Regions from separate parts of the Ensifer sp. GW823-FHT05D09 genome, predicted to be linked through region 2. Evidence: riboswitches for the same ligand, from Rfam matches in the RefSeq annotation. Region 2 holds a riboswitch; each other region holds the start of a gene.
The links. A riboswitch is a leader RNA that binds a small molecule or an ion and turns the genes downstream of it on or off. The one in region 2 is predicted to bind cobalamin.
Positions count from the first base shown of each region.

Region 1: another riboswitch for cobalamin. It lies ahead of AC1Q80_RS04235 (aromatic ring-hydroxylating oxygenase subunit alpha); the one in region 2 lies ahead of nrdH (glutaredoxin-like protein NrdH).
Region 3: another riboswitch for cobalamin. It lies ahead of cobU (bifunctional adenosylcobinamide kinase/adenosylcobinamide-phosphate guanylyltransferase); the one in region 2 lies ahead of nrdH (glutaredoxin-like protein NrdH).
Region 4: another riboswitch for cobalamin. It lies ahead of AC1Q80_RS09805 (DUF1636 family protein); the one in region 2 lies ahead of nrdH (glutaredoxin-like protein NrdH).

Region 1 is NZ_JBXAIA010000001.1:864,173-868,086, reverse strand. It holds gene AC1Q80_RS04240 (FAD-binding oxidoreductase) at 1-61, opposite strand, end outside; gene AC1Q80_RS04235 (aromatic ring-hydroxylating oxygenase subunit alpha) at 63-1,307, opposite strand; cobalamin riboswitch at 1,414-1,615, opposite strand; gene AC1Q80_RS04230 (DUF6656 family protein) at 1,932-2,531, shown strand; gene AC1Q80_RS04225 (L-threonylcarbamoyladenylate synthase) at 2,618-3,592, shown strand; gene AC1Q80_RS04220 (FAD-binding oxidoreductase) at 3,745-3,914, shown strand, end outside.
Region 2 is NZ_JBXAIA010000005.1:294,891-298,804, forward strand. It holds gene nrdE (class 1b ribonucleoside-diphosphate reductase subunit alpha) at 1-624, opposite strand, end outside; gene nrdI (class Ib ribonucleoside-diphosphate reductase assembly flavoprotein NrdI) at 594-1,010, opposite strand; gene nrdH (glutaredoxin-like protein NrdH) at 1,027-1,248, opposite strand; cobalamin riboswitch at 1,551-1,775, opposite strand; gene AC1Q80_RS17300 (acyl-CoA thioesterase) at 1,932-2,732, opposite strand; gene metE (5-methyltetrahydropteroyltriglutamate--homocysteine S-methyltransferase) at 2,729-3,914, opposite strand, start outside.
Region 3 is NZ_JBXAIA010000002.1:759,084-762,997, forward strand. It holds gene cobN (cobaltochelatase subunit CobN) at 1-685, opposite strand, end outside; gene cobW (cobalamin biosynthesis protein CobW) at 748-1,812, opposite strand; gene cobU (bifunctional adenosylcobinamide kinase/adenosylcobinamide-phosphate guanylyltransferase) at 1,816-2,340, opposite strand; cobalamin riboswitch at 2,479-2,880, opposite strand; gene AC1Q80_RS09425 (adenylate/guanylate cyclase domain-containing protein) at 3,093-3,914, shown strand, end outside.
Region 4 is NZ_JBXAIA010000002.1:834,111-838,024, forward strand. It holds gene AC1Q80_RS09790 (FecCD family ABC transporter permease) at 1-296, opposite strand, end outside; gene AC1Q80_RS09795 (ABC transporter substrate-binding protein) at 474-1,427, opposite strand; gene AC1Q80_RS09800 (ABC transporter ATP-binding protein) at 1,424-2,230, opposite strand; gene AC1Q80_RS09805 (DUF1636 family protein) at 2,268-2,681, opposite strand; cobalamin riboswitch at 2,790-3,005, opposite strand; gene AC1Q80_RS09810 (hypothetical protein) at 3,291-3,647, shown strand; gene aspT (aspartate-alanine antiporter) at 3,801-3,914, shown strand, end outside.

The sequences.
Region 1 (3,914 bases), on a different contig from region 2:
TCTGCCTGTCGATCCAGACATGGAGTTCATCGAAGTGATGGAACGAGGATGCCATCTGCATATCAGGCGACCCTAAAGAGCGGAGCGGCTTCGCCCTGGAGGCGCTGCTCCATGAACTTGCAGTACCATTCGACGAACTGCATCACACCGCCTTCGTGATCGGGCGAATAGGGCCCTGACTGGTAGGCCGGCGAGCGGATACCGAAAGCGTTTTCCTCGACGATCTGGCGATCCTGATCGTTGGTCTCGGTCCACACGTGCGTCAGTTCTTCCAGATTGTAGTCGACGCCCTCGACCGCATCCTTGTTGACCAGCCACTTGGTCGTAACCTGCGTCAGCTCAGGCCCGAGCGGCAAAACGCGGAAGGTGATCGCATGGTCGGCCAGCACATGGTTCCAGGTCGACGGATAATGGAACAGAAGCAGCGTACCGATATGCTTCTGACTGACATCCGCCGACAATTGCCGCCGCACGGCGCGGGCGCCGGACATGGTGTAACTCTCGGCGTCGTCGATCAACGGCATGCGCGCCGAGCGGAACTGGCCGGTCTCGGACATGCGGAACTCGCTCGGAAGCCCGGACGCTTCGCATTTTTCCCAATGGGCGGCGATGACAGGATCATCTTTGGCGCCTTGCACGCCGGTCGCCGTCGGGGCTTCCGGATAGGTCCGGCAAAGCTCGGGATGGTTGGCTGCGCAATGGTAGCACTCGCGGTTGTTTTCCCAGACGAGCTTCCAGTTGCCCTTCTCGATGATGGTGCTTTCGAAGGCGACCTTGGTTTCGCCGAGGCGGTGCGGCGCGAGATAGGGCGCGACCATGTCGCGGAACGGAGCGAAGTCCATCGGCTGTTCGGACAGGTTGATGAAGATGTAGCCGCCGACCGTTTCGCAGTGGATCGGCTTCAGGCTGTGGGCGGCCTTGTCGAAATCCTCGCCCATCTGACGGGCAAAGAGCAACGTGCCGTCGAGCTCGTAGGTCCACTGATGGTAGGGACAGACGAGCTTGGCCGATGAGCCCTTGTGCTGCGAGCAGACGCGGGAACCGCGGTGACGGCAAGAATTGTGCAGCGCGCGGATCGTGCCCTGCCGGTCGCGGACGATGACGACGGGGTAGTCGCCGACCTGAACGGTGAAATAGTTGCCGGCGCGCGGGACCTCGCAGTCGTGGCCGATGAACAGCCAGTCCTTGTACCAGATGCTCTCGAGATCCTGCCTGTAGTAGTCGGGGTCGATGTAGAAGGCCCGGTCGAGGCTGTAGCCGTCGCGTCGACCCTTCAGCTTGCGGAGCATATCGCCCTTGATGTCCATGTCCTATCCTCGTTGGCCTTGTTTCGGAGAGGCAGGACTGGAACCCACGCAGGCGCAATGCCTGTGCGATGACGGCTCCGATCCGGCTGCCCGCCGCAACCCGTTACGGTCTATTCGTGTCAAGGCTGGTTTCCGGGCTCAGGAGCTATCCGCAAGGACCAGCCCGGCGCCTTCCCGGACGGAACCGTCCAGTGGCTTTTTGCCGAGGCTTTCGCTCCACCACCGTTGCGGGGGCAGCGCCGGGTTTTGACCGGCTTCCCAATTCTCCGTCTTCCCTAAGAGGCGGCACCTTGAGTAGGCATATCTAATCGCGGAAGCCGTCGTCGCAGCTGCCGATTAACGACATCCAATTCCAGAAAGACGACACAGTGCATCCCGTGTCTGAAACACCACAAGGCCGACTATTTGTCATTATAAACAATGAGATAGATCAAATATTGGGCAGTTGTCGTTTTTTCCGGCAAAGCCGGCGCGAAAGCGCGAAGCCTTCGCCATTTTGCGACATCCGTTGCGGCGTCGGCTCATCCATCCTGGCCGGCGCAATGAAATCTTCCATTAACCATAATGCATTAGCGTCGCCTGACGGAGAAACCGGCCGAACCGGCAAACAGCGCATTGAAGTCCATGGCAAAGCTCAAATACTACGACGCCGCAGCCGAGAAGCTGCCCACGATCGCTCCGAAGACAGCGGTCCATACCGAGTTCCTGCGCACCGGCCGCATCGAAAGGCGGCAATGGTCGCAGCGCGAACGGCGCTATCTCAGCTATGACGAGGTTGCCCAGCGCACCGGCCACAAGCTGACGACCGCCGGCGAAACGACGCACAAGCGGATGAACGGCTTCCACACCTCGATCCAGTTTCCCAAGATGATCTTCCACCGCACGCTCGCCGGCCGGCCGCATCTGGGTTATTGCCATGTGACGGCCGCGAGAACACATCTCGCCCAATCCAAGGACGTGACCTGGTCCTTCTACTTCGCCAACTTCTTCTGCGATCTCGGCGACGAAAAGCACTTCTTCGAGCGTATCCAGGCCGGCTATTCCAGGATGTACTTCGCCGTCGCGATCGAACCCGACGCGCAGGAAGGTCAGATGACCATCAATCGCAGCGTCAGCGACAACGGGCTCCTGTTTCGCACCGACGACCCGAAGGTCGCGCTCAAGAACGTGCTGATGCTCGGCGCGCGCGATGAGGCGCTGCGGCGTATCATCCGCAGCCTCTGAACCACCGGCACGCTCTGTCTGAAGAAAATCGTTCTGTTTTCCTCGTGGCTCCTTTAAGGAGACCTCGAAAGGGAAACGGAAGCGATATGGCCGAAATCATCGACACACGGACCGAGCCGGAACGCGCGATCGAGCGCGCCTGCGCTGTGCTTGCCGAAGGCGAGCCCGTCGCCATTCCCACAGAAACGGTCTACGGCCTGGCCGCCGATGCCACCAATCCGGATGCGATCAGCCGCATTTATGAGATGAAGGGGCGCCCGCGCTTCAACCCGCTGATATCGCACGTGTCCGACATGGCGATGGCTGAAGCCCATGTGATATTCGATCCGTTGTCGCGACGCCTGGCCGAAGCCTTCTGGCCCGGCCCGCTGACGCTGATCCTGCCCCAGCGCCCGACAAGTTCCGTGCATGCGCTCGCCTCGGCCGGTCTCGACACCCTGGGCATCCGCATGCCCGATGGCTTCTCCCGTCGGGTAATTGCCCGTTTCGGCCGCCCGCTCGCGGCACCGAGCGCCAATACGTCAGGCAAGATCAGCCCGACGAGCGCTGCCCATGTGGACGCCGATCTCGGCCCACGCCTCAAGCTCATTCTCGACGCCGGCTCGGCCGAGATCGGGCTTGAATCGACGATCATCAAGGTCGAGGACGGGGCTTTGCGCCTGCTGCGTCCGGGCGGTCTCGACGTCCTCGATATCGAAAATCTGACCGGCCTTGCCGTGTCGAGACCCGAAAGTGCCGGCGCGACAATCGAGGCTCCGGGCATGCTCGCCTCGCACTATGCGCCGGGCGCTGCAGTCCGGCTCGACGCCGGCGACGTGCGCCCGGGAGAAGCCCTGATCCGCTTTGGCAACACAGTGCTCCCCGGCGAAGAGCATGCAGCGATCGTGCTCGATCTCAGCCCGGCAGGCAGCCTGCGCGAGGCAGCTGCCAATCTGTTCGACTATATGAAGAAAGCCGATGCCAGCGGCGCCGCGACCATTGCCTTCGCTCCCATCCCCTCAGAAGGTTTGGGCGAAGCGATCCTTGACCGGCTGCAGCGTGCGGCAGCCCCAAGAGACTGACCGACAGACATTTTTGCAGCGCCGTGCGTCAAATATGACGCGCAAACGACGCTGTAACGCTTTAAACTCGCTGCACAATTTTCTCCTTAAATCGATTCCGATTTAACGAATTATGCAGTAGCGCCGCCGGGCGCATTTGCGAAGGCAGGGCCATGACGACGACGCTCCCCTCTCCCGAACTGATCGCCTCCTTCATCGACATCGTCGGCAGCGCCAATGCGCTGACGAACCCGGCTGACCTTGCCCCCTATCTCATCGAATCCCGCGGGCTCTACAAGGGCACCACGCCCATGGTGCTTCGACCCGGTTCGGTCGAGGAAGT
Region 2 (3,914 bases):
GCCGCCGCGCTTCGACAACTGCAGCGCCGAATTGATGCCGCGCGCGATGCTCTCCATGTTGTCCTCGACCCTCAGCAGAAAGCAGGAGACAAGCTCGCCGCGCTGCTTCTTGCCGGCGTTGAGGAAGGTTGGCGTTGCCGGCTGGAAGCGGCCGGAGATGATCTCGTCGACCATGTCGCGCGCGAGCGCTTCGTCGCCGCGCGAAAGCGCCAGCGCCACCATGCAGACGCGGTCCTCGTAGCGCTCGAGGTAACGCTTCCCGTCGAAGGTCTTCAGCGTGTAGCTGGTGTAATACTTGAAGGCGCCGAGGAAGGTCGGGAAACGGAATTTCTTGTCATAGGCGTGATCGAACAGGTCGCGCACGAAGTTGAACGAATACTGGTCGAGAACCTCCTGCTCGTAGTAGCCCTCGACCACGAGGTAGTCGAGTTTCTCGCGCAGGTTATGGAAGAACACGGTGTTCTGGTTGACGTGCTGCAGGAAGTACTGCTTCGCCGCCAGCCGATCCTTGTCGAGCTGGATCCGGCCGTCCTCGTCATAGAGGTTCAGCATCGCGTTCAGCGCGTGGTAATCAAGCGCCGCTTCCGTCGCCTTCAAGGGGCGTTCGAGTGTTGAGACGTCCAAAATCGTTCCATCCCGTTTTTGACATTGGCGACGTCCTCGTCGGTTCCAAGCAATTCGAACCGGTAGAGATACGGAACCTGGCACTTGGCCGAGATCACGTCGCCGGCGATCCCGTAGGTCGCGCCGAAATTGCTGTTGCCCGCGGCAATCACGCCGCGGATGTGGGAGCGGTTGTCCGCATCGTTCAGGAAGCGGATTACCTGTTTGGGCACTGCGCCCCGGCCGTCGTCGCCGCAATAGGTCGGCACGACGAGCACATAGGGTTCCTTGATCTCAAGCGGCCCGTCGGTCGGGCTGACGGGAATACGTTTGGCGCGCAGGCCGAGCTTGCCGACGAAGCGATGGGTGTTTTCCGAGCGGGTGGAAAAATAGACGAGCAGCCCCATCGCGCCGCACCTCTCTTTAGGAGAGGGCGCTGATCTTGTCGGGGCGGAAGCCTGCCCAATGTTCCGGGCCGGCGACGACGACGGGAAGCTGCATGTAGCCGAGGCCCTTGACCGTCTGAAGCGCGTCCTCGTCGATCGAGATGTCGATGACCTCATAGTTGACGCCCTTGCGGTCGAGCGCACGGTAGGTGGCGGTGCATTGGACGCAGGCGGGCTTGCTGTAGACGGTGACGTTCATTTCTTCCTCGTTGGGTCGGCTGGATCTGGGCATGAAAAGGCATGCGGGCGCGCGAACACGCTCCGGCGAAAGGGCAGGGCTGGCAGGATGACGGCTTGCTCTGGCCGAAACGACCGAGCGCACCTCTTCGTCAGATGCGCGGGTTCCAGCGCCTCTTCATTGGCGAGTAGTAGGAATTCGATGACGCGGACATGACTTCACCCCGAAGTTGAAGACGGCGCTTCCGGGGAGACGTCGAGACGAACAGGCAGGTTTCATCCTGCCGCAAGCACACCTCTGACCTCTCCGGACACCCCGCCCGTGGACGTTTATCGATCGAGGCAGGTCTCCTGGCTCACGGGTCGGTGCTTCTGTCCGGACCTTCCCGAAGCCTCATGCTTCAGTGGCCGAATGCTGGACAGTTGCTCGCCGTTTACAGTTGCGGGGGCAGCCACGGCTTAGCCAGGCGAAATCGCCACAGCGCACCGTATTCCCATCTTCGCTCCCAATCCTTGCGAATCGGAAGAACCTCGAACACTAGATATAGTATATGGCCGGGAAATTGCGTCAATAGGTTCGATGGTGCCGATGCCCGCGGGAACGGACAATATTTTCCCGGGTGTGGATAACGGGGAGTAAATGCGCGGTTCCAACAAAGCCTGTGGATGAAGAGCCGTCGTTGACGGCTCCCCGCGTCGAACGCGTCAGGCCGCGAAGACTTGCACCGGGCGGTTGTCGCGGTCGACGGCCACCATGATGAAGACGCCACGGGCCGTCAGCGTCCGTTTTGTGCCCACCAAATCTTCCGACCACAACTCGACCTCGATCGTTGTCGAGCTCCGTCCGGTTCTCACGATCCGGGCAACGACCTCGATGATCGAACCAACGGTGATGCGATGCTTGAAATCGATGTGCTGGCAGGAGGCAAGCACGGTTGTCCTGCGGCTTGCCCGCGTGGCGGCGATGAAGGCCGCCTTGGTCATCTGCGCCAGTGCATCGCCGCCGAACATGGCGCCGAAGCTGTTGGCCTGATCGGGGAAGACGATATCGACCATACGGACGGCATCGTCTTTTGCCGGCGAGATCGTAGTGCTGTCGAGCGGAGGCAGCGACCATCCGGCGTGCTTGCCTTCGGGCATCGCCACCATGGTGAACTGGCCGCGGGTACACAGATCACTTGTGCCCCCGATCAGGTCTTCGGCGATCATGTCGACTTCGACCACCATCGACCTCCGGCCGACCTTTATCGGACGGCCGGTAAAACTGACGATCTGGCCAATGCGGGCAGGGGCGCGGAAATCGACACGGTCGCAGGAGGCGGTGACGAACGGAACGCGGCCGTGGCGCGTGGCGACGATGAAGGCAATCCGGTCCATCAGCGCCAGGCCCGCGCCGCCGAAGAGCGTACCGTGATGATTGGTGTCGCCGGGAAAGACGATGTCGACCAAGGTGGCAGGCGCCGGGGTTTCCCCCGGCGCCATCTCGATATCGCTGTTACGCTTCATGCGCTTGCTGCATCCCGGCGGGAGGCGGCGAAAGATTGCCTCAGCGCCTGGGCCGCCTCAACCATGTTGACGAGCGCCGGGCGCACTTCATCCCAGCGGCGGGTCTTGAGGCCGCAATCCGGGTTGACCCAGATCTGCGCCGGCGCCAGGCCGTCGGTCGCCTTTTCGATCAGGTGCACCATCTCGTCCACGGTCGGCACCCGTGGCGAGTGGATGTCGTAGACGCCGGGGCCTATCTCGTTCGGATAGGCCTGATCAGTGAAGGCGCCGAGCAGTTCCATTCTCGAGCGCGAGGTTTCGATGGAGATGACGTCGGCATCCATCGCCGCGATCGCCGCCATGATGTCGTTGAACTCCGAGTAGCACATGTGGGTGTGGATCTGCGTTTCGTCACCCACACCGGAGGCGCTGATGCGGAAGCATTCGACCGCCCAGTCGAGATAGGTCTTTCGATCGGCCTGTCTCAGTGGAAGGCCCTCGCGCAGCGCCGGTTCGTCGATCTGGATCACGGCGATACCGGCCGTTTCGAGATCGGTGACCTCGTCACGCAGCGCCAGCGCGATCTGCCGGCATACGATCGATCGGGGCAGGTCGTCGCGCACGAACGACCATTGCAGCATCGTCACCGGGCCGGTGAGCATGCCCTTCACAGGCCTTGACGTCAGCGACTGCGCATAGGTTGCCCAATCCACCGTCATCGGGTTCGGCCGCGAGACATCGCCGAAGATGATCGGTGGGCGCACATAACGCGAACCGTAGCTTTGCACCCAGCCGCTCTGCGTGAAGGCGTAGCCGGAGAGTTGCTCGCCGAAATACTGCACCATGTCGTTGCGCTCGAACTCGCCATGCACCAGCACCTCGATGCCGATTTCCTCCTGCCAGCGCACGGCCTTCTCCGTCTCCTGGCGCAGGTAAGCAAGGTAGTCGACATAGCTGAGTTCGCCCTTGGCATGCAGCGATCGCGCCTGGCGCACCTCCGGCGTCTGCGGGAAGGAGCCGATGGTCGTTGTCGGGAAGAGCGGCAGGGCCAGCCTGTCTTCCTGCAGCCGACGGCGCGTCGCAAAGCCCGACTGGCGACGGCTGTCGGCTGCCGTCAGGTTCTTCAGGCGTCCGGCGACCAGCGGGTCATGGACCTTCAGCGAGGTGAGCCGCGCTTCGGCGGCCGCGATCGATTTTGCAAAG
Region 3 (3,914 bases), on a different contig from region 2:
ACGCCTCGACCGGCCGCGTCTCGCCGCTCTGCACCAGGGCGCGATAAAAGCAGATCCCGATGGTCGGGGGTTCGAATCCCTCCCCGGCGACCGTCCTTTCCCGGACACGGGTCTGCCATTCGCTGACGCCGATGACGCCCGCCCCCGGCCACCAGATACCAGCCTTCAACAGAGGTTTTGCCGGCTGCGGCTTTTCCGCACCGGAGATCAGCGCCTCGGCATAATCGAGGAACAGTCCGGCATTGTCGGCGCCACCTTCGGTGAAATAGGCCCAGAGGCGCTGGCGATCGTCGGCTGCAACGGTCGAGAACGGCTCCAGCCCCGGATCGGGCTTGTCGTCGCCCGGCAGCACCGCGATCTGGAAGCGGTGGGTGACGGCGGCGGCATGCAATGCTTCCAGCACGTAACGGAAATAGCTGGCGCCACCGAGCGGCCGGACCACGATGAGCCTGGCATGCCGCGCCGTGCGCTCGACGTAAGTGTCGACCGACATCGGGTGCATGAGGTTCATCAGGCTGGCGATACGCAGACTTGCCCCATCGTCGCGCCGACCATGGGCCGCGGCGATCGAGGAAAGCTCGGTGTCGGCGGCCGACAGGAAAAGCACGTCGGCCGGCGTTTGCCCCAGATCGATCGCTTCGTTGCCGTCGGCGATCGTTCCTTTCTGGGCGAGAAGCAGATGCATTGTTCTATCCGTTCAAGCAGTTCCAGGAAGGTTTCTTCCTGGATCTACGTTGCTTCAAGGCGTCAGGCGAGCGCGGTGATGGCCGCGCGCACCGCAGCTTCGTCCATGTCGTGCAGGCCGATGACGACGAGGCGCGTTCCGCGCTTCTCGCCGGCAGCCCAGGCGCGGTCGTAATACTGGTCGATGCGGGCGCCAACAGCCTGGATCAAGAGGCGCATCGGCTTGCCGGGCACATCGGCAAAGCCCTTGAGGCGCAGCACGTCGTGCTCGGCAATGACACCCTTGAGGCGGTCGATAAAGGTGGCCGGATCGGCGATCGCGCCGAGCTCGACAACGAAGCTGTCGAACTCGTCGTGAGAATGCTCCTCGCCCGCTTCATGCTCCATCTCGTGGTGCGACTTGCGGTTGGCGATATCGCTTTCCGTGCCGACGCCAAGGCCGAGCAGGATGGCCGCGGCAACTTCGCCGTTCTTGGCTTCGATCATGGTCGGCTTGCGGCTGGTGCGCGAAGCCACTTCGTCGCGCACGGCCTTGAGGCCCGAGGCGTCGATCAGGTCGGTCTTGTTGAGCACGATCAGGTCGGCGGCGGTCAGCTGGTCCTCGAACAGTTCCTCGATCGGGCTTTCGTGGTCGAGATTGTCGTCCTCGACGCGCAGCGCATCGACCTTGTCGTGGTCGTCGGCAAAACGGCCAGCGGCAACGGCAGCGCTATCGACCACGGTGACGACGCCGTCGACAGTCACTTCGCTGCGGATATCCGGCCAGTTGAAGGCGGCGATCAGCGGCTGCGGCAGCGCCAGACCCGACGTTTCGATGATGATGTGGTCAGGACGGTTTTCGCGCTCGAGCAGCTTTGTCATGGTCGGGATGAAATCATCGGCAACCGTGCAGCAGATGCAGCCATTGGTGAGCTCGATGATGTCGTCTTCCGAGCAGGCTTCCGCGCCGCAGCCCTTCAGGACGTCGCCGTCGACGCCGAGATCGCCGAATTCGTTGATGATCAGCGCGATGCGCTTGCCGTCGGCGTTCTGCAGCAGGTTGCGGATCATCGTCGTCTTGCCGGCACCGAGGAAGCCAGTGATGACGGTCGCCGGGATCTTGCCCTGGTTGGCTCTCGCAGTGGTCATGGATCAACCCTTCATTTTCAGCGGCAATCCGGCCGCGACAAAGTAAACTTCCGCGGATTTCTCCGCAACGATCTGGTGAAGCCGGCCGGCATGGTCGCGGAAGTCGCGGGCCATGCGGTTCTCGGGCACGATGCCGAGGCCGACTTCGTTGGAAACAAGGATGAGGCGCGCCCGAGCCTCGGGCAGAAACGCGGCAAGGGCAGCGAACTCCGCCGCCATGTCGCGTTCTTCCATCATTAGGTTGGTGACCCAAAGCGTCAGGCAGTCGACGAGCACCACGCGATTTTCGTCGTCGATGCGTGTCAGCAGCGAGACGAGATCGAGCGGCTCCTCATGCGTCGTCCAACCTTCGCCGCGCCTTTCTTTGTGATGGTCGATGCGCTCGCGCATCTCGTCGTCCCAGGCCCGGCCGGTCGCGACATAATGCATGGCGAGCCCAGAGGCTTCGACGAGCCTTTCGGAGAAGCCGGATTTGCCGGAACGGGCACCGCCGAGGACCAGAACCGGCCCGGCATGGGAATTGCTCATGTGCGTTGCGGCCTCACGTGCTCGGTCGCGAGTTCGAGCGGCAACAGCATCTCACCGCGCCAAAGGCGCGTTCGGAAAATGGTCGATAAGCCAAGACAACCTCCGTGATGGCGTGGGAAGCGGGCTTCCCTTCGGGCGGAATGCCCCTGTCGGACGGCAGGTCTCCTGGCTCACGGCGTCACGCGCCCAGACATCGCTTCGCGTCGTGACGCGAAAAACAACGCAAGGGCCCGAACGGCCCGCCTCACCTTCCCGGCGTTTTCATGTTTCGTGAAAGGCGGACGATTCGTAGAAGAAGAGGCGTCCAACCCGGCTGATCACGAAGCCACGCCAGTGGCTTTTCCGGCTGAATTCCGAACCGCCTTCGATTGCCCATGCAATCCAGAGGTAGCCGGTCTTCAGCCCGATGGCGAACCCTGACCGTTCTACAGTCGCGGGGTCGGCTGCGATAAGGATGCCCGATTTGGGTCCATCCGTCACATTCCCAATTATTCCCCCGCATCGCCACGATCCGGGGAAACCATCCAACGTCAGATGATTAGGAAGCGGGCGGTGCAAAGTCAATCGACGCGTGCGACACCTCCCCGGCCGAATTGCGTCGCGCGACGATTTGCCGAACGCGAAGTACCCCGGGGCCGCAAGTCGTCGTCACACGGCATAAGCGCTGCACCACGGCGGCGAACTTCATTTTAGCGATTGCAGATAATGCGATAAACTAGCCCAACAAGAGGCTTCGTTGATCCGGTAGGCAAATGGAACGCAGGCTCGCCGCCGTGATGATTGCCGACGTTTCCGGCTATGGACTGCTCACCCAAGCCGACGAGGAGGGTACATGCGCGCGATTTCAGGCCGATCTGCACGACCTGTTCGAACAACGGATCGCCGCGCACCATGGACGGCTGATCAAGACCATGGGCGACGGGTTGCTGGTCGAGTTCCACAGTGTCGTCGAAGCGGTCCGTTGCGCGGTGGAGGTTCAGCGCGCGAAATCCGATAGCCGCGGCTCCGAAGAGGGGCGGCTGGAATTTCGCATCGGCATCAATCTTGGCGATGTCATCGTTGAAGGCGACGACATTCAAGGCGATGGCGTGATCATTGCCGAGCGCCTGCAGAGCCTCGCCGAACCGGGTGGGATCGTCATTTCCGGCACCGCCTACGATCAGGTCGAGAAACACCTCGATGTCCGTTTCGTCTCTCTCGGCGAACAACGCCTGAAGCATATCGAAAAGCCGGTTCGGGCTTATCGCCTGGCGCTGAACGAAGCCCACGCGGGCAGCGCGAAAGCCGCAACGCGCCGCATGACGCGCTGGCCGGCACTTGCTACATCCGCGGTCGTGCTTGTGGCGGCGAGCGGCGTCGCCTGGTGGCAGCCGTGGGAGCCACCCGTGGAAACGCCCCAAGTCCGACTATCGAACCTGAGTGTTCCGGACAAACCGTCGATCGCGGTGCTTCCGTTTGCCAATGTGAGCGACGATCCGAGGCAGGAGTATTTCGCCGATGGCATGACCGATGGGCTCGTCACCGAGCTCGCCCAGGTCTCCGGCCTGTTCGTGATCGCGCGCAACTCGACCTTC
Region 4 (3,914 bases), on a different contig from region 2:
CCGAGCAGGTGCGGATCGGCGAGCGGATTGCGGGTGACGGGCTGAAGCACGGCGCCCGTCAGCGCCAGCCCCGCCCCCACCAGCCCGGCAAGCACGACACGCGGCAGGCGCACGTCCCAGACGATGCTCTCGCGGCCGGCCGACCAGGCGACCTCGACGCTGCCAGGCGAAAGCTTCGAGGCGATGATCGACCAGACGGTCGAAACCGGGATCGGTGCAGAGCCCAAGGAGACGGCAGCGGTGATCGTCAGGCACAAGAGCAGCAGTGCCACGAGAAAGGCGGTCGTGATCTTCACTGTCCGTCCCAGGTTCAAGATTGCAAAGGAGAGGACGAAAGCGGGCGACAAGGCGTGCTTTCGCCAGAGGGCGGCGCATCGGGAGTGACGCGCCGGCAATGCCATAACACGCTAAACGTGCTGCATGATTTGCCCTGTACCGACGCCGGTTTCAGGGATCACGCAGCCGACGGCGCACTACATCGCCTGCCCGTGAAATGCCTTTGCCAGGCGGGCGATGGCATCGATGTTGCGTGGGCCCGGCGTCGCCTCGACATAGTCGAGCACCACGAAGCGGTCGTTCTTGACGGCATCGATGTTCTTGAAGGCGGGATTGCTCTTCATGAAGGCGATCTTCTGCTCGGCGGTGACCTCGCCATAGTTGACGATCACAACCACCTCCGGGTTCTTGTCGATCACCGGCTCCCAGGAAATCTCCGTCCAGCTCTTCTCGACGTCGTCCATGACGTTGACGCCGCCGGCCGCTTCTATCATCGCCGTCGGAATGCCGAACCGGCCTGATGTGAACGGCTTTTCCTCGCCGGAATCATAGACGAAGACGCGCGTCGGGCGCTCGATCGCACCGACGTCGGCGGTGATCCTGGCGAGATCGCGGCGATAGCCGTCGACCAGCGCCTTGGCCTGGTCCTCGACGCCGAAGATCAGGCCGAGATTGAGCAGATCGACGAACATGTCGTCCATCGTCGGCTTATCCTTGGCCATGATGTGGATGCAGGATTCGGTCAGTTCGTAGACGTTGACCTTGAAGGGCGCCAGCGTTTCCGGCGTCACCTCGCCGCCCACCTTCATGCCGTAGTTCCAGCCGGCAAAGTAGAAATCAGCGTCGGCATTGAGCAGCACTTCCTTGGTCGGATATTTTTCCGAAAGCTCCGGCAGCGCCTGGACACCTTCGCGCAGCTTTTCATCCAGCGTCTTCCAGCCGGAGACGCCGGTATAGCCGACCATGCGGTCCTGCAGCTTCAAGGCCAGCATCATCTCGGTGAGGTTGACGTCGTTGGAGACGGCGCGCTTTGGCGCCGCATCGAAGGTCACGTCGCGATTGCAGCTCTTGACGGTGACGGGATAGGCGAGCGCCGGCGTGGCGGCGAGCGCAAGGAGCAGAAGGGCCGAACCGGCGAACAATGTCTTCATGAAATCAATTCCTGTCGAGCGAGTGAAAAGGAAAATCGGGCGCCGTTGGAGACGGCATTACTGTGGGCGGTGGCGGTAACGCCAAAGGCGTCGGAAAGCGCCTTCGGATTGAGCACCTCTTCGGGCGGCCCGAAGGCCGTCATGCGGCCCTCCGTCAGGATCGCCACGTCGGTGGCAAATTCGGCGGCCAGGTTGATGTCGTGCAGCGTGGTAACGATGGTCAGTTGGAGCGTCTGCAGGAGGTCGAGGATTTCGAGCTGATGGCGGATATCGAGATGGTTGGTCGGCTCATCGAGGATGATGATGCGCGGCTGCTGGGCCAGCGCCCGGGCAATCAGCACCCGTTGTTTCTCGCCACCCGAAAGTGTCGAGAATTGCCGTCCGGCCAGATGGGCAAGGTCGAGATGCTCGAGCGCATGCGCCACCGTCTCGCGATCCCTGGCCGTCCAGCCGCTCATGCCTTCGCGCCTGGGGATGCGGCCCATCATCACCACGTCGCGCACGCTGAAAGGGAAATCGCTCGGCATTTCCTGCAAGACGACGGCAATGATCCGCGCAGCCTCCCGTGCCGTCATCGACCATATGTTAGTGCCATCGACTTCGATCGTGCCCGCCGTCGGCTGGGCGGAACGAAAGAGGCAGCGAAGCAGCGAAGTCTTGCCGGCACCGTTCGGGCCGAGAATGGCAAGCCGGCTGCCGGGCGCAATGGCAAAGTCGACCTCGCGAACAAGCCGCAGGTCCGGGCGTGGGCCCCAATCGAGCGCGCGGACACGAAGGCCGGCCCCTGTCGCGGTGCAGCTCATCGTCTCGTCCCTCCCCATGTACGCATTCGACAGGCGTTCATTGGAAGTGCCCGCCGATATCTTCGGAGATGAGCAGCGCTGCCGGTATGCGCGCCAGCGTCTTGGCGCTCAGCCCGCGCGGCCGTTCGGCCGCCCGCGTCATGCCATCGTTGCGCCCGGCATAGGTGGTGGCGAAGGTAACCAGATCGTCGATATCCTCATCGGGCGAGATATCGCCGAAGAGATAGGTCGCCTTGCCCGTCGCCTGGAAGGCGATGGTGCAAGGCCGGGTGCAGGCGGCCATGCAGACCGTTCCGGCGATCGAGAAATCCCGGTCGAGCGGCGCGCCGAGGGCGGCAATGCTACGGTTCAGCCGCTGGATCAGATCCGCGCCCGGGCGGCAGGGGCCGCCGGTGAACCGGCAATCGGTGCAGACCGTTATCTTGTGCTGTCGGGATGCCGGATTGGCCATATCTCTTCTCCGCCGGATCGGGCCGGAGAGAATATGGCAAAGCGATGTGATGGCGGGTGACCGCCGCGCAAAAACCAGTTCTTGTCCATCGGAACACCCCGTCCGTTGTGGTTGATCGGTTCGATGGCAGGTCTCCTGGCTCGCGGGTCTTCGCGCATCCACGTCTTCCCGGCTTAACGCCAGTGACAGGGTGTGAATGCGCTTTCCGCTCACAGTTGCGGGGGCAGCCACGGTTTCGGCCCCATTTGGGTCGTCCGCTCCGTGTTCCCTTTTCAGCCGCTTACGCATTGTCGCGCTCGCAGCACCATCACCCCCTTCGTCGCACACTTCGACGGAGGTGACAACCGGCGGGACGGATCGGCCTAGGCCTATCAACATGCGGCATATTCTCATGCGTTTTAGTTATGTAATATCATTACAGTAAGCAAGCCGAAATATCCGTCCTCCGGCATTATGCATCAGGGTCGACGACGCCACGACTGACCGTGCACGAACGCTCGACCGCGATGATCAGCAACGTCGTTGGCAACGACCCGTGCCCGATATCCCTTAAAATGCTGAGATGCGCGCCTTTGGCGGACACTCTGCACAAGCGCAATGAGGGAAACGATGCGTCGGCTGTTTCCGGCCGTGTTGAAACGTGTCTGGGTTGTTTCAACCATCCTTGGAGGAACCGCCTTCGGCGCATTCCATGGCTGGCAACGGCACGGAGTGGTGGGCGCGATTGCGCTCGGCTTCGTCGCCGGAGCCTTCCTCGCCAGTTCACCGAGGTTGCTTGTCGAACTGCTGACCTGGACGATCGCCGACGGCATCGGCACCCCATCCCCTGCCATGCCTCGTCGCACGAGCCATCGCGCCGCCCCTGGGCGCAGTCGTCACCGAAGCAACGGCCAACCGGTAACGTCGTCCGTTACTGTTACGTACTTGCAGACTGGCACAATCGGTGATGTGCTTTCAAAGAATTGATCGCGCCATCCAGCGGCGTGCAACGACTTGCGCCGGGTTCGCCCGCGTTCCGGGCGGCGGCGCTCCGAACTTCATATCTCGAAGTCTTATGCGACGTAACATCCAGCCTGTCCGCGTAACTCCCGTATACGACGAGTTTTTTTGAAGGGGATGATGGTGAATCCAATAGACTTTTTCGTAGACACGCTGCGTACCTATCCGCCGGTCGCCGTCTTTCTTGCCCTCGGCATCGGCTTCGTGATCGGCCCGATCAAGATCGCAGGCTTC